2 linked regions of the Nitratidesulfovibrio vulgaris str. Hildenborough genome follow. The protein of the gene in region 1 binds, or shares a complex with, the protein of each later gene. Links are inferred from orthologs where the notes say so. Each region holds a gene or a part of one and is shown on either strand. Other genes may lie near its edges. The genes, in order: fliM and DVU_RS15180.

Region 1 (11,005 bases):
CTCACACGAGTCAGCCTATGCCTACGTTCCTTCACCATGCCCTGCTTGCCTGTGGCTTTCTTACCCGACTCGTACCGGCGCGTGTCGCGACAGCCGACGACATGGCGGCTGCCGTGCGCTGGTTTCCCCTGGCGGGGCTCGTCGTCGGGGGCGCATGCTGGCTGCCCTTTGCGCTAGGGCTTGCCGCCAGCCATCCCGCCATTCAGGCATGGCTCTATGTTCTCATCAACCTGTGGGTCACACGTGGGCTGCACTGGGACGGAGTCGCCGACCTTGCCGACGCATGGGGCAGCTCAGCCACAGGCGAACGCTTCTGGGACATCCTCAAGGACAGCCGCATCGGGGCATTCGGGGTGATGGGGCTACTGCTCGGCTTCGGCGGCCAATACATCGGGGCCCATGAAATCTTCATATCTGGCAGGCTCGGGGTTCTCATCGCCGCCCCTATTGTCGGACGCGGGGCATGTGTCATCCTTGCTGCGCTGGTCCCCCCCGGCAGCCGCTCGACACTTGGAAGGCTGACCTGTGCCGGTGCAGACAGGATAGCCATCGGTGTAGCCGCGACATGCGGAATGCTCGCGTTACTGCTGACGACACCCGCCATCACGACCGTGACGACCATCGCCATATGCGGTGCCATCGTCACGGCGCTGGCGCACCTTGCGCGCCGCGAGGACGGCATCAACGGTGACTTCATGGGAGCATGCATCGCGGGATGCGAGGGCACCGTGCTTCTTGCCGCGAGCATGGGGTAACGGCCCGTTCCTTGCTATAGTCCGGACATCTGTCGGGAATATGTCCCCACCATGAGCAACAGGATGACCGATGCCTCCGTTTCACTTCAAGCTTCAGCAAATCCTCGATTATCGGGCACAGCTGGAAGAACAGGCGAAACTCCGCTTCGCACAGGCCCAGCGCGAACACGAACGCGCAGAAGCCAGAGTGGACGCCTTGCGCGCGCAGGTTGCCGAAAATGAGAAGAAACTGTACGAGAACGTCACTTCTCCCAACGAACACTGGCTTCTCGACCACTACGTCACGGCCCTGAAGTCCGACCTCGTCGCCGCGCTGCGTAATCTCGTGATGCTTGCCCAGGCAAGAGAGGATGCGCGAATGCTGCTCGTGCAGCGCGCACAGGAACGCAAGCTGCTCGAAAAACTCAAGACCAAACAGGCGGAACGACATGCCAGCGCAGAAAAGCTCGCCGAACAGCGCACCTACGATGAAACGGCAACCCTCCGGTTCAGGGCTCCGTCTTTCTAGGCTTTGCCGCTGGCTGGTGTTCGTGGCAGCCATCAAGCTGTCGCTGCTGCTCGGTCTCGCCCTTGACCTGCCGGAAATGTTGCGGCCCCTTCTCGGAGAGGCTCTCACCTCGGTGGCATCGCTCACGGCACCCCATAAGGCCCAGGAGATACCTGCCCCGCAGACACCACCCGCCGACGCACCGGCTGCGCGTGGAAAGGCTTCCGCGCCCGGCATGGGCGTAGCCATGGCAGCCGAGGCGACACCTCCGCAAACGACGCAACCCGAAATCCCGACGCCCGCCGGCGACCTCATGAACCGCGAAACGCTCCAGCGCAAGCAGGAAGACCTTTCACGCCGCGAGCAGGAACTGCGCCAGTTGCAACATCAGGTCGACACGCGCCTTGAGGAATTGCAATCGCTCGAATCGAAGCTGCAAGCCATGATCAAGGAAGCGCAAGGCATGAAGGATGAGAAGTTCCGGCATCTTGTCGATGTGTACACGAACATGAAGGCCAAACAGGCCGCTGCGGTGCTCGAAACGCTCGACGAGCGCATCGCCGTCAAGATACTGGCGGGCATGCGAGGCAGACAGGCGGGAGAGATTCTCACGTTCGTGGACGCCAAGAAAGCCGCCCGTCTCTCCGAAGCCCTCACCCGGATGCAACTGCCGCTTGAATAGCATGGCCCGCCTCAGACTGACCATCGCCTACAAGGGCACAGACCTGCATGGCTGGCAAGTTCAGGAACATGCCACACGCCCGCGCCCCCGCACCGTTCAGGGAGTGCTCGAACCCATCGTCTCGCGCATGGCAGGTGAACAGGTCCGACTCCATGCCGCAGGACGTACCGACGCGGGAGTCCATGCCGACGGGCAGGTGGCGCACGTGGACATCCCCGACCACAAGCTTGGTGTCGACTGGCAGAAGGCCATCAACGCCCAGTTGCCTGACGACATCTGCATCCTCGATGTGCGCCGCGCAGCCGACGACTTCCATGCCCGCTTCGATGCCCTTGGCAAACGCTATACCTACAGGCTGTGGCTGACGCGCCGGTTCATCCCCCCCAAGCTTCACGGTCAGGTGTGGGCCACCGGCCCCCTCGACGTCTATGCCATGGACAGGGCGGCGCGCCACCTTGCGGGCACGCACGACTTCGCAGCCTTCCAGAATCAGGGGACCGACGTCACCTCGACGGTGCGAACCGTCCATGCCATCAGGCGCTGCCCCTCAGGGACATTGCCAGCCGGGGCCCTGCTCACGTGTAGCGAACCATACACCTCATGGCGATGCACGGGCACGCACCCTGACCAGCCTCCCGCAACGGCTGGACATCCGCTGGCGGGCATCGGGCTTGAGCTTGTGTGGTCCTTCGAGGGGGACGGGTTCCTCAAGCAGATGGTGCGCAACATGATGGGTCTGCTGGTGGCTGTAGGACGCGGTGCCCTCGCCGCCGATGACGTGCCGGGCATCATGGCGACCCTCGACCGTTCGCGGGCCCCTGCCACCGCGCCAGCCTGTGGGCTCACACTTTCGGAAGTCTATTATCCACCTTGCGACTACCCCTACGCCCGCTGACGTCACCCTTTTCGCGCCCCCCTCTTCCCGCTGGCCCCATCTGCGAGGGACGATGCATCGCCGTCCCATGCCTCCTCTGCGCACCCCTTCTCCCCTGCACGAGCCTCGGGGGCGAAGACCTCCGCCCTACACGGGATGTGGCCATACCGCTGGCAGGCAGCTGTGGTCCACCCGTCAGACACGCCGAGTGCCCATTGGCGTTCACGGCCCGTCCGACAGGAGGGGCGGCACGATGCCCTTCGGTACGTCAGGTGCAGGAATGGGATTGAAACGGCCCAGCACCGGCCTAAAGGCTAACCAACAGCACTCAAGACCAGGCTCGCTTCCCATCAGGAACCAGATGGAAACATGTTCATGCCGCATGGCACAGGACGCGAAAAAAGCCCTTACGGGCTTTGAAGAAGGCGTCGTGGAAAGAAGATCTCCACTGCCGTCACTGACTGCCGACACCATCAGGCATCGGGGATATGCACCCACGTTCCATGGTCGGGGGACTGCGTCGCCAAGGCCTCACTGTCGCGCTCCGAAGACGGCGCAAGCCCTTTCGTCCCGCCCGGTATTCCCATGACGGGGGGCAGGCCTCCCCTTTGCGCACGGCATCACGTGTAGCGGGGTTCCTCTTCCTTGACGATCTGGAACGCCTTGTTGGCCTTGACCGTGCCGCCAAGCCCCCAGAATTTGGTGACGCCCGCGATGGTCACCTCGAGCATGTCGTCGGTGTCGGTATCGAGCAGCAGCACATCACCCACCTGAAGCCGCAGCAACTGGTTGCCTGTGATCTTGGTCTCGCCGAAGCGCACCTTGAGTTCCACCGGCGTCTCCATGAGGCGTTCCTTCAGACGGGCGACCCATGCATGGTCGACTTCGAGGCGTTCGGTCTGGAAACTGGCGTGAAGCTTGGAACGGATGGGCTCGATGGTGGCATAGGGCAGGCAGATGACCATGGACCCGATGGCGCTGTCGAGTTCCACCTCGAAGGTGATGACCACCACCACGTCACTGGGCGGCACGATGGCGGCGAATTGCGGGTTGATCTCGGAACGCACCAGTTCAAGGTGCACGTCATGCACGGGGCGCCACGACTCTTCCATGTTGTCGAGGGCGATATGAATCACCCTGTCCACGATGGCCTGCTCGATGCGCGTGAACTCGCGACCCTCTATCTTGGGCTGGCTACCGGACCCGCCGAAGAAGTTCTCGACCAGTGCGAACACCAGCCGGGAGTCGACGACGATGATGGCGTTGCCGCGCAACGGTTCCATCTTGAAGATGTTGATGCTGGTGGGCACGGGCAGCGACCGCATGAAGTCGCCGAACTTGGTCATGTCGATGGAGATGGGATTCAGTTCCACACGCTTGCGGACCGCGTTGCTGAGCGCATTGGTGCACAGCCGGGCGAACCTGTCGTTGACGATCTCGAGGACGGGCATCCGTCCACGGATGATACGATCCTGATTCGCAAGGTCGAAGGGCACGATGCCCGAGTCATCATGCTGTATGTCCGTCTCGCTCTCGATCTCTCCGCCGGAGAGACCGCGCAGAAGGGCGTCTACCTCGTCCTGTGCCAGAATCTTGTTCATGGTGGTACGTCAGCTCCAAGACATGTATAATCGCAATGCGACGAACGTAGAATAGGGCCAGCCATCTTCCGGGTCAAGGAAAGGGCGCATCCTGCCGCCCTCTTTTACGTTGCAAGATAGGGGCCAGTGTACTGGCTATTCGAGCCCGGGGTACTTGCGGCGCGCTGCGGAGAGGGCTTCCGGGGTGAGCAGGCCAAGCATGACGGCGATATCGGGCAATGCCTGCCCGGAAGCGGTCTGGGAAGCATAGGCGCGGAGGCGTGCCAGCGAATCGGTGCTCAGCACGCCATCGGCCAGCAATGCATCCACGAGTGTTTCGTGTGATACGCCCAAACGGGCCTCGGCCATGCGTTGCAACCTGTCCTGCTCTTCTTCGATGGCATCGACACGACGACGCAGTTGCAGTTCGAGTTGCTTGAGTTGCACGACGCTGTCCTGCACCGTACGCAATTCAAGCATAGCGACACGCTTCTGTTCGCGCATGGCTTGCAGGAGAGTCTCACGCCGTCCGCTGCGGGCCTGCGTGTACATCAACCCGCCCATGAGCAGAACGAAACCGATGAAGATTCCAAAACCGAGCATGTCGCTATTCCCGTTATGCGGATATACTAGTACATATATCAGAAAGGTACATCATCGGCATATGTTAGGCAATGATTCACTTCAGCTGCACGCCGCCACAGGCATCTACGCTTCATGCAGCCCCATCCGGAGACAACGCCAGTGACATCTTGCACCATCATCGATGCAACCGACCGTTCCATCAGACAGACCCTCGGCGAGACGTCGACTCTCGCCCGGCTGATATGGGTGGATGCAGGACTTGCCTCGCCCCCGCTATGCTCCGGGCTGGCACGCTGCGGTCGCTGCCGGGTACGCATCACTGAAGCCGCACCTGCACCGCATGAAGACGACCGAGAGTTCTTCTCCGCCGAAGACATCTCCGCAGGCTGGCGGCTTGCCTGTCGCCATGCGCCTGCCCACGGCATGGTGGTGCATGTGCCTCTCCCGGTCATGCCTCACCGGCATGCATCACGCCCGAAACACCCCGGGCCGTTCCGCCTCGCCGTCGACCTAGGTACGACCTCACTGCAATGGAGTCTGCTTGCCCCCGACGGCACGGTCGCCGCACAGGGCAGTGAAACCAACCCGCAAATGGGGGCGGGAAGCGACGTCATGTCGCGCATAGCGATGGCACGTTCGGACAAGGGACGCGGCAGGCTGCGCGAGTTGGTGCTGCAGGCGTTGCGACGCATCGTCGCCGATGTGGAGGGTACGCCAGCAACCGCCGACGCTGTGCCGCCGGCAGGTTCAGGAGACGAGCCAACCACCGCCTGTGGATACGAAAGCCGGGTCGAGGAACTCTGCGTGGCGGGCAACACGGCCATGACAGCCATCCTCGCCGATGAAAGCGTCGAAGGGCTGGCTTCCGCGCCCTACCGTCTCGAGATGCGAGGGGGGACCGCCCTGGCTTTGCCGGGGCTGCCGCCCGCATGGATTCCTCCCCTGCCCGCCCCGTTCGTAGGAGGCGACCTTTCGGCGGGCTACCTTGCAGTGCTCACCGACCATGCCCCCGCCTTCCCCTTCGTGCTGGCCGACCTTGGCACCAACGGGGAGTTCGTGCTGGCGCTGTCCCCTGAGCGCACCCTTGTCACCAGCGTAGCCCTCGGCCCCGCGCTTGAAGGCATCGGCCTCACGTTCGGCACCGTGGCGCAGAGGGGGGCCATAACCTCCTTCACCCTCACTCCCGGCGGGCTCGTCCCCTACGTCCTTGACGGCGGCGAGGCCGACGGCATCAGCGGAACGGGATATATTTCTCTCGTACACGCCCTTCTGCGTGCCGGACTGCTTGACGTGGACGGGCGTTTCATCCAATCTCCCTCCTCCCCACTGGCGGCACGTATGGCCCGTTCCATCGTCAGCCACCGGGGCGAACCCTGTCTACCACTCGCGCGAGGCCTCTACCTCGCTGCGAGAGACATCGAAGAGATACTCAAAGTGAAGGCGGCCTTCTCGCTGGCATTCGAACGCCTGCTCGCCACGGCCCAGATGCCTTCACACGCCCTTTCGGGCATCCACCTCGCAGGGGCATTGGGACAGCACGCGCTGCCCGCCGACCTCGAAGGTCTCGGCTTCATCCCGCCCGGTTCGGGTGGAAGGACGCGCGCGGTGGGCAACACATCCCTCAGGGGGGCCGAACTTCTGCTCACCTCGCCCCCGTTGCGCGACACCCTGAACACATGGCGCGAAGGCTGCACTGTCGTCGACCTGACGGCTGCGCCCGACTTTTCCGCCGCTTTCCTGCGGCACATGCATTTCCACTTCTGAACGGAGTTTCCATGAACAGACTCTTCAAACCGCTCGATGCCGAGCTTCGCAAGGTGATGGACGCCCTGCCCGAAGCCATCGACGCCGTCATGCCGCTGCGCAGCGCGCATCGCCGCGACCTGCCCAACGCCATACAGGAACTTTCGGCTTCGCTCACCTCCGAGCGCGGCAATCTCTCGGAATCGTACTGGGCCTCGCCCCGCCTCTTCTCGGCCTATGTTCGGCACTTCCTGCCTTGGAACGTGTTCCGGCTGGGCCGCCTGCTACCCTCGCTCGACCTGCCCACCCCCGAACAATGCGCCGGGGGGCATGTGCTGGACGTGGGCAGCGGCCCCTTCACCCTGCCCATCGCCCTGTGGATTGCGCGCCCCGAATTGCGCACTGTCGCGTTGACGCTCACCTGCGGCGACATCTCGCCCCACGTGCTTGATGTCGGACGCGCCCTGTTCCGCAAGATTGCGGGCGAAGAATGCCCTTGGACGCTGCACACGCTGCGGGGCACCGTCGAGAACGCCCTGCGCGAGAACTATGGCAAGAACATCCTCGTCATGGGCGGCAACGTCCTTAACGAACTGCAACCCCGCGCCGACCAGCTGCTCGAAGACAGGCTCTTCGAAGTGGCCGAGGCACTCCGCGACAGTCTCGCCCCCGGCGGCAAGGCTCTGTTCGTCGAACCGGGGTCCCGCCTTGGCGGCAAGCTGGTGACCATGCTCCGTCAGGCAGCCATCGAGAACGGACTCGCGCCCGAAGCGCCCTGCCCGCATCATGATGAATGCCCCATGCTCGCCGCCAAAAGGTCGAGCTGGTGTCACTTCACCTTCAGCGTGCACGACGCGCCGCAGTGGCTCACTGACATTTCTCGTGAAGCGGGCTTCGAACGCGACACCGCGAGCCTCAGCTTCGTGTTCCTGAGTCACGCCACCACCCCGCCCGCAGGAGACATGGTGCGTGTCATCTCTGCCGTCTTCCCCATTCCGGGACGCCGCGAGCCCGTACGCTACGGTTGCAGCGCAGAAGGCCTGACCCTGCTGTACGATGCGCGCCCGCTCATCTCCGGCGCGCTGGTCAAGGCCGCATGGCCTGAAGAACCGCGCACCGATGGCAAGTCCGGCGGACTTTTCGCGGGTTGGGTCGATGACGAAGGTGTCGTTCAGGGACTTGCCCCGAACGCGGCGAACGCCGAGGGCTCTGATGACGAGGCCTTCGCAGACGGCGAGCGCGTCGGCTTTTCGAGAACTCCCAAGAACTTCGCCCGCAACGACGAAGGACGCTCCGACCGGCGCGGAGGCGGCGAACGCAGGAGCTTCGGCGACAGGCCGCAGGGCGGCTTCCGCCGTGAAGGCCGTGACGACCGTGACCGTGGCGGTGAGGGTGGGTTCAGGGACCGCAAGCCCGCCTTCAGGCGCGAGGGTGGCGAAGGGTTCGACCGTAAGCCCGCCTTCCGCAGGGACGGTGACGACTTCGGACGCAAGCCCCGCGAATTCGGCGACAGGCCGCAGGGCGGCTTCCGCCGTGAGGGCCGTGACGACCGTGACCGCGGCGGCGAGGGTGGGTTCAGGGACCGCAAGCCCGCCTTCAGGCGCGAGGGTGGCGAAGGGTTCGACCGTAAGCCCGCCTTCCGCAGGGACGGTGACGACTTCGGACGCAAGCCCCGCGAATTCGGCGACAGGCCGCAGGGCGGCTTCCGCCGTGAGGGCCGTGACGACCGTGACCGCGGAGGCGAGGGTGAGTTCAGGGACCGCAAGCCCGCCTTCAGGCGTGAGGGTGGCGAAGGTTTCGACCGCAAGCCTGCCTTCCGCAGGGACGGTGACGACTTCGGACGCAAGCCCCGCGAATTCGGCGACAGGCCGCAGGGCGGTTTCCGCCGTGAGGGTCGTGACGACCGTGACCGCGGCGGCGAAGGTGGGTTCAGGGACCGCAAGCCCGCCTTCAGGCGCGAGGGCGGCGAAGGTTTCGACCGTAAGCCCGCCTTCCGCAGGGACGGTGACGACTTCGGGCGCAAGCCCCGCGAATTCGGCGACAGGCCGCAGGGCGGCTTCCGCCGTGAGGACCGCGGCGGCGAGGGTGGGTTCAGGGACCGCAAGCCCGCCTTCAGGCGTGAGGGTGGCGAAGGTTTCGACCGTAAGCCCGCCTTCCGCAGGGACGGTGACGACTTCGGACGCAAGCCCCGCGAATTCGGCGACAGGCCGCAGGGCGGCTTCCGCCGTGAAGGCCGTGACGACCGTGACCGTGGCGGTGAGGGTGGGTTCAGGGACCGCAAGCCCGCCTTCAGGCGCGAGGGCGGCGAAGGTTTCGACCGTAAGCCCGCCTTCCGCAGGGACGGTGACGACTTCGGACGCAAGCCCCGCGAATTCGGCGACAGGCCGCAAGGCGGCTTCCGCCGTGAGGGCCGTGACGACCGTGACCGCGGCGGCGAAGGTGGGTTCAGGGACCGCAAGCCCGCCTTCAGGCGCGAGGGCGGCGAAGGTTTCGACCGCAAGCCCGCCTTCCGCAGGGACGGTGACGACTTCGGACGCAAGCCCCGCGAATTCGGCGACAGGCCGCAGGGCGGCTTCCGCCGTGAAGGCCGTGACGACCGTGACCGCGGCGGCGAAGGTGGGTTCAGGGACCGCAAGCCCGCCTTCAGGCGCGAGGGTGATGCCGAAGGTGTGCGCAAGCCCCCGTTCAGGCATGACCCGCTTGGTTCCGGCTTCGGGCGCAAGCCCCGCGACGAGGGGGGCAACGGTCCCCAGCGCGACCGGGACGGTGGCAAGGGTGGCTTCGGTGACCGCAAGCCCCCGTTCCGTAAAGAGGGCTTCGGCGGCGACAGGCACGGCGGGCCTCGCTTCTCGCAGCATCAGCCCAGACCCCACCGTAAGGGCGAAGGCCCTGCCGGTGCTCCTCACCGACGCATGAAACGCGACGATGAGGGCGGCAACGGTGGTAACGGCGAAGGCCATGCTGACGATTGATCTCGGTTCACTTTCCTACGCCGAGGCGGAGGCCGTGCAGACGGCCCGCCTCGGCGAGGTTTCGACAGGGGGCGAAGACACCCTCTATCTCGTCGAACACCCGCCCGTCATCACGCTGGGCCGCAACGGCGGCATTGAGAACCTGCACGCGGGGCGTGGCTTTCTCGCCGAACGGGGCATCGAACTCGCCCAGTCGTCGCGAGGTGGCAACATCACCTGCCATTTTCCGGGGCAACTGGTTGCCTATCCGGTCTTCCGCATCGAAAGACGACCGGGGGGACTACGCAGCTTCTTCCATGACCTCGAAGAAGTCGTGTTGCGAACCCTTCACACCTTCGGCCTTGAGGCCTCACGGCATGAGGGACGCCCGGGTGTGTGGATCGACAACCGCAAGATCTGCTCCATCGGCGTCGCCGTGCGCCGCTGGACGACCTACCACGGTCTCGCCCTCAACGTGGGGCGCGACCTGTCCCTCTTCAATCTGATCACGCTCTGCGGCCTTCCCGACGCGGAGGCCACATCACTCCACCGCGAACTGGACGACGACTCAGTCACCATGCAGGAGGTCAAGGATGTCCTCACCCGACAATTCCTCGCCATCTTTACGCATCCCGCCGTGGCTGCGGGTGAAGCTGCCCTGTAGCCACACCTTTGCCGACACCCGCGCACTGGTCGAAGGGCTCGGGCTGAACACCGTATGCAACAGCGCCAAGTGCCCGAACATGTTCGAGTGCTTCTCGTCGGGCACGGCCACCTTCCTCATCCTCGGCAACGTCTGTACCCGCAACTGCGCGTTCTGCAACATCACGCCGGGCCATGTGTCCCCGCCAGACCCCGATGAACCCCGGCGCGTCGCCGAGGCTGCGGCACGACTCGCCCTGCGGCATGTGGTCGTCACGTCCGTGACGCGCGACGACCTCGACGATGGCGGGGCGGCACACTTCGCCGCCACCATCACACGGCTTCGCGCAGCGTTGCCCGCCGCCACGGTCGAAGTCCTCATTCCCGACTTCAGGGGCGACCATGCAGCCTTGCGCACTGTCATGGCGGCTGCACCGCATATCGTGAACCACAATGTGGAGACCCCCCCCGCACACTACGCCCGCATCCGCCCGCAGGCCGACTACAGGCAAAGCCTCGAACTGCTGCGACGTGTGAAGGCTGCAGGTGGCGTGGCCAAGAGTGGACTCATGGTCGGCCTTGGCGAGAATGACACAGAGGTCGAGGGGGTTCTCGCCGACCTCGCCGATTGCGGCTGTGACATCGTCACCATCGGGCAGTACATGCGCCCTTCGCGCCAGCATCCCCCCGTCGAACGCTACGTGCA
Region 2 (10,836 bases), 2.4 Mb from region 1 along the record:
GGTGCCCAGATATGGTGCCCGGAATATGGGGGCAGGCCGTATCCGGCCATGACGAAGAGAGGGGCGAGGCCCTTCACGGAAAGGACATGACACATGGCACAGAAAGACCCCAGCAGAACAGAACAGGCGACCCGAAAACGCCTCAACAAGGCGCGCAACAAGGGTAACGTCGCCAAGTCGCAGGAGGTCTCCAAGGCGGTCACCACCTTCGCGGGCCTTGTGGCGATCACGTTCATGCTGGGTGTGCTCAACGAGCACATGCAGGAGGTCTTTCGTTTCTTCCTCTCGCGTCCGCACGACTTCACGCCCAATGAACAGACGGTCTACTCGCTGCTGTTGTGGAGTGCGGGCGAACTCGCCATCATGCTTCTGCCCATCATGCTGTTCATCGGCCTTGCCGCCTTCATCGCCATGCGTCTTCAGGTGGGCAAGCTGTGGACGACCGAGGTCTTCAAACTGGACTGGTCGCGCTTCAACGTCATCAACGCCCTGAAGCGCATGTTCATTTCGCCGCAGACGCTCATACGCCTCGGCAAAAGCCTGCTTCAGGCCGTGTTCATCGGCATCGCGCCCATCATCGTGCTCAAGCAGGAGATGCTGAACCTGCTGCCCCTCTACTTCGCCGACATGTCGGGCATCGCCGTCTACATGCTGGAGACGGGGGCACGCATGGTGAAGTACGCCCTCGTGCCCATGGTCATCATCGCCGCCGTGGACCTCTGGTACACGCGCTGGGACTACAACGAGAACCTCAAGATGACCAAGGACGAGGTGAAGGACGAACGCAAGCAGGCGGAAGGCGACCCCGTGGTCAAGTCGCAGCAGCGGCAGAAGATGATGAAGGTCATGGCCCAGCGCATGCTGAAGGAGGTGCCCACGGCGGACGTGGTCATAACCAACCCCACGCACATCGCCGTGGCGCTGCGTTACGACGTGACCGCGGCCCCCGCCCCCATCGTGGTCGCCATGGGTGCCGACCATCTGGCCAAGCGCATCCGCGAGGTGGCCCGCGAGCACAACGTGCCCATCCGCGAGAACAAGCCGCTGGCACGGGCCTTGTATAAGAGTGTTGAAGTCGGGGACATGATCCCCGCCGAACTCTACAAGGCCGTGGCCGCCATTCTCGCGGGCCTCGCCAAGTTCAGGCCGCAGGCGCGCGGGGTGTAGCCCCGTCCGGGGATGCCCGGAAACCCGAAAGACAACCCCGGAACGCCGGAAACCCGGCAGACAGGTGTCAAAAGCATGGCTTCGCAACCCGGTGTCGCTCCCCGCATAGATTACGCCCGTTTCGCCAAACAGGGCGACATCCTGCTTGCCGGGGGCGTGGTGACGATCCTCTTCGTCATGCTGGTGCCCCTGCCCACGTTCTTCCTCGACATCCTGCTCTGTTGCAGCATCTCGCTTTCGCTGGTGATTCTCGTCACCTCCATGTTCATGATGTCGCCGCTGGAGTTCTCCATCTTCCCGTCGCTGCTGCTGGTGACCACCCTGCTGCGCCTTGCGCTCAACGTGGCTTCGACGCGACTCATCCTGCTGCACGGCGACGAAGGGACGGACGCCGCGGGCGAGGTCATTCGCGCCTTCGGCGAGTTCGTCGTCGGCGGCAGCTATGTCATCGGCGCGGTCATCTTCATGATCCTGTTCATCCTGAACAAGAACGTCATCACGGCGGGTACCACCCGCATCGCCGAAGTGGCCGCGCGCTTCACCCTCGACGCCATGCCCGGCAAGCAGATGGCCATCGAAGCCGACCTCAACGCCGGACTCATCGACGAGACGGAGGCCAACGAACGCCGCAAGAACATCCGCAAGGAGGCCGACTTCTACGGCGCCATGGACGGTGCGGGCAAGTTCGTCTCCGGTGACGTGAACGCGGGCATGTTCATCACCCTCATCAACATCATCGGCGGCCTGCTTGTCGGCATCATCCAGAAGGACATGCCGTGGCGCGACGCCCTGACCACCTACACCCTGCTCACCGTCGGTGACGGTCTCGTCTCCACCATCCCCTCCATCATCGTCTCGACGGCGGCGGGCATCATCGTGTCGCGTGCTGCCTCCGAAGCGAAGATGGGTGAAGAGTTCCTCGGCCAGCTGACCTACAACTCCCGCGCCATGCGCCTCGTCTCCGGGGTGCTGCTGCTCTTCGCCCTCGTGCCGGGACTGCCCACGGTGCCCTTCCTCATCTTCTCGGCCTCGCTCTTCTTCTTCGCCAAGCTGCTTGGCGACCGCGACGGGGACGAAGCGCAGGGAGACGCCAAGCGGGCTGGCGGCAAGGCCGCCAAGGGCAAGGGCGACAGCCTCGACACCCCCGAAGAGGTGCAGGCGCTGCTGCCCCTCGACGCGCTGGAACTTGAAGTGGGCTACGGCCTCATTCCGCTGGTGGACGAGGAGCAGAACGGCAACCTGCTCACGCGCATCCGTTCCATCCGCCGTCAGTTCGCGCTGGACATGGGCGTGGTCATCCCCTCGCTGCACCTGCGCGACAACCTCCAGCTGAAGCCGGGGCAGTATGCCCTGCTCATCAAGGGCAACCAGGTGACGTCGGCGGAGATTCTCATCGACCATCTCCTCGCCATGGACCCCGGCACGGCGCGCCACCGCATTCAGGGCATCGAGACGCGCGAGCCCGCGTTCAACCTGCCCGCGCTGTGGATTCCAGAATCGCAGAAGGAAGAGGCCATGCTGGCTGGGTACACGGTGGTGGACCCGTCCACGGTCATCGCCACGCACCTCACCGAGGTCTTCCGCCGTCATCTTTCCGAGTTCCTCGGCAGACAGGAAGTGCAGGGACTGCTCGACAACCTCTCCAAGCACGCCCCCAAGGCCGTGGAGGAACTGGTTCCCGGCGTCCTTTCACTGGGTGTGGTGCAGAAGGTGCTCCAGAACCTCGTGCGCGAGAACGTCTCGGTGCGCGACCTGCTTTCGGTGGTCGAGACACTGGCCGACTACGGCCCCGCCATCAAGAACCCCGACACCCTCACCGAATACGTCCGCGAACGTCTCGCGCGCAGCATCGTCAAGCCGCACATGGACAGCGAAGGCACGCTGCCCATCATCACGCTCGACGCCAATGTGGAACGCACTCTTCAGGACTCCATCCGCCAGACCGAAGGCGGCGCCTATCTCGCTCTCAACCCATCCACCGCGCAGCGGCTCATCCAGAGCGTCAACACGCAGGTGGAGAATGCCGTGGGCACCGACGGTCAACCCGTTGTGCTCACGCAGCCCGGCACTCGCCCCCATCTCGCCCAGTTGCTCATGCGCTTTCTCCCCAACATCCCCGTGCTCTCGCAAGCGGAGATTCCCCCTGACATCCGGCTTCAGGCCGTAGGTAACGTGGTGGTCGACTGATGCAGGTAAAGACGTACACAGGCCCCTCTACGCAGGCCGTACTGGCCCAGATAAAGAGCGAACTCGGCCCTGACGCCGTCATTCTCTCCACCCGTTCCGGTCGCAAGGAGGGACGCCGTTTCTGCGAGGTGACCGCAGGCGTGGAGCGCAACGGCAACGGCAGCACGCCCCATGGGGCGGGTGCGGCGGCAGACGGGGGCGACCCCTCGCAACTGCCCGCCGGCTGGGAGTCGTGGCATCGCGAATGGTCGTGCATCAAGGAACACCTGCTCGCCCTGATGAAGCCGGGGCTGCGCCTCGAACAGCTCACCCCGCGCCAGCGGCTTGCACTGGAGTTCCTTGAACGCGAGGGCGTGGAGGATACTGTGCTCATGTCCCTGTACCGTCGGCTGCTGACCTCGCCGGGCGCCTCGGTTCTCGAACCGCTCACCGGCATGGTGCCGGTGAAGCCGTGGTCGCGCGAGGCGTGGCCGCAGCGGGTGCACGTCTTCGCCGGGCCCTTCGGCAGCGGCAAGACGACCACGCTGGTGCGCATGGCCCTGCGCGGTCAGGGGGCGGAATCCGCAGGCGGGCGCGTGCAGGTGGTCAACGCCGACTGCGAGCGCGGCAACGGCAGGCTGCTGCTGCGCCACTGGGCCGAACTCTCCGGTTTCGGCTATGCCGAGGCCGCCGACGACGGTGCCATGCGCGCGGCCCTCGATTGTGACGCAGACCGCGTCTTCGTCGACCTGCCCGGACTCGCCCGAGGCGAGACCCTGACGCAACGCCTCGCCCATCTCGGTCTGGGCGGTGACGATGTGGCGGTGCACCTCGTGTTGCCCCCGCACTGCGGGGGGCAGCAGACGGCGGACTTCGTGAACCGCTACGGCGCACCCGGAACCGCAAGCATCGTCTGGACGAAGCTGGACGAAGCCTGTACTTACGGAACACTGGTCAACGTCGCCGCGGCGAACGGTCTGCCCGTGTCCGCCCTCTCGTTCGGGCCGGGGCTGCGTGGCAGCCTCGTCTCCGCCAGCGAGAGCGCACTGTGGCGGCTGGTCTTCAAGCGCCAGTTGCCCGGACGAACCTCCGACGGCCCCGCGGCCCGTCAACCATAGTGGAGCTGCCGATGCACGCTGAACTGCCACTGGTCTTTTCCGTCACCTCCGGCAAGGGGGGAGTGGGCAAGACGAACCTCTCCGTGAACCTCGCCTGCTGCCTCGCCGCGGCGGGCAAACGCGTCGTGCTTCTTGACGCCGACCTCGGTCTTGCCAACGTCGACGTGGTGCTCGGCCTGACCCCGCAGCGCAATCTCTTCCATCTCTTCCATGACGGCGCGACCCTCGACGAGGTGCTGTGCCCCACGCCCTACGGTTTCGACATCCTGCCTGCGTCATCCGGCATGAGCGAGATGCTCTCGCTCTCCACGGGGCAGAAACTCGAGTTGCTCGAGGCGCTGGACGCGCTGGAAGACAGGGTGGACTACCTTGTCGTGGACACCGGGGCCGGTATCAACGACAATGTCCTGTATTTCAACCTTGCTGCGCAACAGCGGCTGGTGGTGCTCACGCCCGAACCCACCTCGCTGACCGACGCCTACGCGCTCATCAAGGTGCTCAAGCTCAACCACGGGGTGGAGCATTTCAAGGTACTGGTGAACATGGCCACCGACGAACGCGGCGCGAAAGAGATGTTCACGCGCCTGTACAAGGCCTGCGACCACTTCTTGAGCGGCGTATCGCTCGACCTCGCGGGCTTCGTCCCCCGCGACCCCATCGTCCGCAAGGCGGTGGTGAGCCAGCGTCCGTTCTGCTCGGTGGCCCTCGACAGCCCCGCCTGCCGCGCCGTGCGTCAGGTGGCGGCGACCGTACAAACGTGGGACGTTCCGGCGGCTCTGGATGGTAACATCAAGTTCTTCTGGAAAAAGCTGCTCTTCCGCAGCTAGCCCTTGGGAGGCGCTTGAGGCCGGAACGACGGCATGGCCCGACTTCGCCCCGGCGGAGAAGGAGGCCATCGTCCGTCATTACGCGCCCAAGATACGCTTCCTCGCCCTGCGCCTGAAGGCCAAGCTGCCGCGCAACGTCGAGCTTGGCGAACTCATCAGCGCTGGTACGCTGGGTCTCATGGAGGCACTTGGCAAGTTCAAGCCGCAATTGGGCATCCGCTTCGAGACCTACGCCGAAAGCCGCATCCGTGGGGCCATGCTCGACGAGTTGCGAAGGCTCGACTGGTTCCCGCGAAGTCTGCGGCAACGGGTGCGACAGCTTGACGAGGCCATGCAGCGCATCGAGCACGAGACGGGGCGGCGCGCCACTGAAGAAGACTTGCAGAAGGCCACGGGGTTGGACGAGAAGGATGTACGACTGGGCCTTGAGGCGTTGCAGAACCAGCTGTGCCTCTCGCTGGAGGCTATGCAGGATTCGCTGGCGGGTGAAGGCGGCCCGCAGTCGGACGCCGACCCCATGCAGACCGCAGCCACGCAAGAGCTCATCGAGCGCGTGGCCTCTCTCATCGACGAATTGACACCAAGAGAGAAGTTGGTATTGTCATTATATTACAGTGATGAACTGAACATGCGCGAAACCGCAGAAGTCATGGGCATCACCGAGGGGCGGGTCTCGCAGTTGCACTCACAGGCGCTGGGTAGGCTGCGTCGCGAATTCCGCAACCATTACGGCGAGCACGACGCCGTCTAGCACAGCGTGCAAGGAGCCTCAGATGCCTGCGAATCCGAATATGCGTATCCTCGTCGTGGACGATTTCTCCACCATGCGCAGGATCATCAAGAACATCCTCCGCCAGCTTGGATTCTCCAACGTCATCGAGGCTGACGACGGCACCACCGCGTGGGAGACCCTGAACAAGGATAGGGTCGACTTCGTCATCTCCGACTGGAACATGCCCAACATGACGGGCATCGAACTGCTTCGCAAGGTGCGCGCCAGCGAAGAGTTCGGCGACATGCCGTTCCTCATGGTCACCGCCGAAGCGCAGCAGGAGAACATCATCGAAGCCGTGCAGGCCAAGGTGTCGAACTACATCGTCAAGCCGTTCACTGCCGAGACCATGAAGCAGAAGATCGACAAGATCTTCGGTTGATTTCCGGGCGCGGTCGCATAAGGCCGCGCCACCCCTGTCCGACCCGTCCTTATGCGGGCGGCATCAGAGAAACGCATGCCCGAAGACCTTTCCGGCAAGGCCCAGCCCGATACCGCCCCTCTCGACGCGGGGCTGGCCATGTCTCGCGCTGAAGAGAAGGTCGAACTCGACCTCGACGACGCGCCATTCCTCATCCCCGAAGTCGAGACGCCCCCGCCCCCCCCGAAGGCCGAGACCTCGCTCTCGCTCGACATTCCTGAAGAGAAGCCCGCCAAGAAGTCGCTCTTCGCCAATCGCAAGCTGCTCATCATCGCGGCTGCGGTGCTGTTGCTGCTTGTGGGCGGCGGCGGTGCCACATGGTGGTTCGTGCTGCGTACGCCGCCAGAAAAGCCGGCAGGGCCCAAGACCGTCGTCGTCCCGTCTGAACCTGCGCCCGTCGAAGTTCCCAAGGCATCGACACCGGTCGTCTCGCTGGAACCCTTCTGGGTCGAACAGCGCGACATGGACGGTCAGATTCGCTTTCTGGTGTGCAAGTTCGCCGCCCCCGCCACCGACCCCAAGCTCATCCATGAGATACAGGGCAAAAAGGTGGTCATCCGCGATGCGGTGTATTATTACCTCAAGAACAAGTCGCTGGTTTTTTTGACGGACGGGGCGAATGCCGAGACGCTCAAGAAAGACCTGCTCACCATCATCAACGGCTATCTGAGCCTCGGCAAGCTGGAGGACCTGCTCATAGAGAACTATCTGGTGAAGTAGCATGACCATCGACCCTTCGCTTCCGGTGCTGCTGGCGCAGCTGGGACATACGGAGCGTCTGGCGCATGATGCGCAGACGCAACCGGAACTTGCGCGTTCGACAGCGCAGGAGGTCGCGAAGGAGGCTCTGCTGCATGACCGTGAGCAGGTGCAGAAGACCGACAACGCCGAGCATTCGCCCGGTGTCCAGACCCGGCAGGAACAAGGCAGAAGCCGGGGGCGTCAGCGCCGTCCCCCGCCGCGCCGCAAGCCGCCCCCCCCTGAAGACGACGATACGCCCGAAACCCCGCAGGACCCGTGGACGGGCAACTTCGTGAACATCAAGGTCTGAGACCGCCCCCATGCAGCTATCCCTCTGGACAATAGCCCTCTTTTCCCTCGCCGAAGTGGCCCTGCTGGGCCTTCTGCTGCTCTTCTTCGTGCGGTTGCGCCGTTCCGAGACGCTGCTCTCGCGGTTGCAGGCCAATCAGGAGAGCCTGCTCGAACGCCTGCGCCAGAACGCCGAACTCGAAGCCGAACTGGTGGCCTCGTTCGCCCAGCGTCAACATGAGTTGCGCCGACTCGACATGGAACTCGAGGAGCGCGCCGCCACCATGGAGAAGCTCATCCGGCAGGCGGAAGAGGTGAGCCGTTCGCCCCACTTCCTGCGCGAGGTCATCGTCAACGGTCGACGCAAGGGGCGCACCATCGAAGACCTCGCCCGTGTGACGGGCCTCGCCCGCGACGAGGTTGAGATCATCCTCGCACGGGCCGGGGAGAGGTAGGGGGTCTTGGTTTGAAGCGCCTGTCTGTCTCCCCCCACCTCACCTGCATCGCGTAAGCGGCAGCACCCCACTAAGGTCGATACCTACCGGGGAGACGATGCCACGGTGCGGGTACATCTCGACCCCCGCATCCACCGCCTCCCAGAAGAGGGCTGCGTACTGCGGGTCGATGACATCGGCGGGGCCGAAGCACAGTCCGTCGGGGCGTTGCACGAGGTAGAACATGGCGGCGCGTTCGCCGCGCGACACGATGTCCATCATCTCGCGCAGGTGCTTGCTGCCACGTTCGGTCACCGCGTCGGGGAAGCACGCCACATCATCCTCCACCATCGTCACGTTCTTGCACTCCACCCACAGCGTCGGCAGTCCGGGGCCGTCGAGACGGGCGTCGAGGCGGCTGTCGCCCCGCTTGCGTTCACGCCGGAAGGTATCGTAGCCCTGCGCCCATGGCAGGCGTCCGGCATGGAACGCCGCTTCGACCATGCGGTTGGGCACCGAAGTGTTGACCCCCACCCAGAAGCCTTGCGGCCCGTCGCCATGACAGCGCATGGCCTCATGCGTCCACGCCAGCTTGCGGTCGGGGTTGGCGGCAGGGGATGCCAGCATGGTGGCGCCGGGGCGCAGCAATCCCAGCATGCTGCCTGAATTGTTGCTGTGTACCCACACGCTTTCGCCGTCGCGCGTCATCTCCACACTGAAGCGTTTGACGCGGCGCACGAACGTCCCGGTCGCGCATCCTGCCGGATAGGGGAGCAGTATCTTTCGCATGTCGTCCTTCCCCACTGGTGCATCCATTGTCCCACCCCATCCCTGAAGCCTTGCAGGGCCTTGTTTCACAGTGCGATTTACACGCACCTTGCAACCTGATACCAAGCGCCAGCAGTCGATGCGCATTGTTGCAGCGCGCTACGGCGCCGGACGCGCCCATGTGCGCCGCGCCATGGCGGAAGGGCATGTCAGCCAGAACGGCTTGCGGACGACGCCTTCCTCGACTGTCAGGGCCACGCCCCATCATATCCCGCGAGGATTCGGACATGAACATCTCGGATCGTCTTACCCGCATCAAACCTTCCGCCACGCTCGCCGTCAACGCCAAGGCGCTCGAACTCAAGGCCCGTGGGGTGAAGGTCGTCAGCCTCGCCGTGGGCGAGCCTGATTTCGGCACACCCGCGCACATCTGCGAGGCGGCCAAGAGAGCCATCGACGAGGGTTTCACCCGCTACACCCCCGTGCCCGGCATCATCGAACTGCGAGAGGCGGTGGCGGGCTACTTCGGTCGATGCTACGGGGTCGAAGCCCCCGCCGAGGCCACCATCGTGACCAACGGCGGCAAGCAGGCACTGTACAACCTCTTTCAGGCACTGCTCAACCCCGGCGACGAGGTGCTCGTGCCCGCGCCCTACTGGGTGAGCTATCCTGCGCTGGTGCAGCTTGCCGAGGGTGTGCCCGTGTTCGTGCCCTCGCCCGCCGAGCGCGGCTTCAAGATAACCCCCGCCGAACTCGATGCGCACCGCACCCCCAGAACACGGGTGCTGCTGCTCAATTCGCCCTCCAACCCCACGGGTGCGTGCTACACCCGCGAGGAGATGGACGCCCTCATGCAGTGGGCCGTCGACCATGACATCTTCGTCATCGCCGACGAGATATACGACCGCCTCGTCTACGGCGACATGCAGCCCGTGAGCGTCTCCGGCTGGTGGCAGCGCTTCCCCGACAGGGTGGCGGTGGTCAACGGCCTCGCCAAAACCTTTGCCATGACCGGGTGGCGCGTGGGCTATGTGCTTGCCCACCCCGACCTCGTGAAGGCCGTGGCCAAGATTCAGGGGCAGTCCACGTCCAACATATGCTCCATCGCCCAGAAGGCCGCCCTCGCCGCCCTGACCGGTCCCTACGATGCCGTGGAGGAGATGCGGTGCGCCTTCGTGCGCCGTCGCGACCTCGCCTATGACATCATCTCCGGCTGGAAGGACGTGGTGTGCCCGCGCCCCGACGGTGCGTTCTACCTCTTCGCCGACATCCACCGGCACTACAACGCCTCCATGCCCGATTCGGCCGCCGTATGCACCCGTCTTCTCGAAGAGGCGCAGGTGGCGCTGGTGCCCGGTTCCGCCTTCGGCGACGACAAGTGCATCAGGTTCTCGTACGCCGTGGCGGACGATGTGCTCGAAGATGCGCTCTCGCGCGTCGCCAAGGTACTGTTCGGCTAGCCGTCGGCCCCGTCTTGCGTTACCATCGGCCCGTGGTCCCGCCTCCGGGACTGCGGGCCTCGTCGTACCGGAACAAGGAGGACACCATGCCCGCAATGCACCGTCTGGACTGGACGAACGCATGGACAGGACGTCTGGAGGGACAGCAGGAAGCACCCTTCGCCCTGCGCCATGCCGACATCGCCCATCGATTCGCCACGGAACTTTCCGCGGGGCGTCTGCCTTTCGTGGACATGCCCTATGCCGAAGACCTCATCGCCTCGCTGGAGGCGCTCACGCCCCGCCTTCGTCGCTTCAGGCACATGGTGCTGCTGGGCATAGGCGGGTCGGCCCTCGGCGCGCGCGCCCTGCAGAAGGCGTTTCACCCCTCGCAGGACAGGCCCGGACATACCGGCCCCTGCCTGTGGATTGCCGACAACATCGATGCCGACACCCTCGAAGCGTGGTTCGCCACGCTGCCCGCCCGCGAGACCATCGTGGTGGCGGTGAGCAAGTCGGGCGGGACCATCGAGACCGTGGCCCAGTACCTGCTGGCCCGCGAGTGGCTTCGCGGTCACCTCGGCGAGTCGTGGCGCGAGAACATGCTGCTCGTCACCGATGTGGCCCACGGCTTCATGCGTCAGGAGGCCGACACCCACGGGCTGGTCAGCCTGCCCGTACCCGACCATCTGGGC

Evidence for each region.
Region 2: the proteins of fliM (region 1) and DVU_RS15180 are in contact, whole or in part, in a crystal structure (PDB 1F4V), measured with the Escherichia coli proteins. The link is inferred for Nitratidesulfovibrio vulgaris str. Hildenborough from one-to-one orthologs.

The regions. Positions count from the first base shown.
Region 1 is NC_002937.3:997,621-1,008,625, reverse strand. Bases 2,410-5,306 are described here. They hold fliM (flagellar motor switch protein FliM), read right to left. Parts: upstream 4,400-5,306; coding sequence 3,419-4,399; downstream 2,410-3,418. Other genes in these bases: DVU_RS04305 (ASKHA domain-containing protein), read left to right, coding at 5,123-5,306; DVU_RS04310 (hypothetical protein), read right to left, coding at 4,535-4,981; DVU_RS04320 (tRNA pseudouridine synthase A), read left to right, coding at 2,410-2,819. In the rest of the region: DVU_RS04335 (adenosylcobinamide-GDP ribazoletransferase), read left to right, coding at 18-755; flagellar export protein FliJ, read left to right, coding at 826-1,263; DVU_RS04325 (MotE family protein), read left to right, coding at 1,223-1,924; more of DVU_RS04320, read left to right, coding at 1,926-2,409; more of DVU_RS04305, read left to right, coding at 5,307-6,727; DVU_RS04300 (small ribosomal subunit Rsm22 family protein), read left to right, coding at 6,739-9,678; lipoyl(octanoyl) transferase LipB, read left to right, coding at 9,665-10,321; lipA (lipoyl synthase), read left to right, coding at 10,251-11,005. UniProt on the Escherichia coli protein: FliM is one of three proteins (FliG, FliN, FliM) that forms the rotor-mounted switch complex (C ring), located at the base of the basal body.
Region 2 is NC_002937.3:3,392,013-3,402,848, reverse strand. Bases 5,014-7,741 are described here. They hold DVU_RS15180 (chemotaxis response regulator CheY), read left to right. Parts: upstream 5,014-6,051; coding sequence 6,052-6,432; downstream 6,433-7,741. Other genes in these bases: DVU_RS15165 (hypothetical protein), read left to right, coding at 7,533-7,741; DVU_RS15170 (hypothetical protein), read left to right, coding at 7,193-7,522; DVU_RS15175 (flagellar basal body-associated FliL family protein), read left to right, coding at 6,508-7,191; DVU_RS15185 (FliA/WhiG family RNA polymerase sigma factor), read left to right, coding at 5,232-6,029; DVU_RS15190 (MinD/ParA family protein), read left to right, coding at 5,014-5,278. Also shown: flagellar biosynthesis protein FlhB, read left to right, coding at 94-1,167; flagellar biosynthesis protein FlhA, read left to right, coding at 1,243-3,354; DVU_RS15195 (flagellar biosynthesis protein FlhF), read left to right, coding at 3,354-4,451; more of DVU_RS15190, read left to right, coding at 4,463-5,013; more of DVU_RS15165, read left to right, coding at 7,742-7,955; DNA/RNA nuclease SfsA, read right to left, coding at 7,995-8,723; DVU_RS15155 (pyridoxal phosphate-dependent aminotransferase), read left to right, coding at 8,990-10,162; DVU_RS15150 (hypothetical protein), read left to right, coding at 10,249-10,836. UniProt on the Escherichia coli protein: Involved in the transmission of sensory signals from the chemoreceptors to the flagellar motors.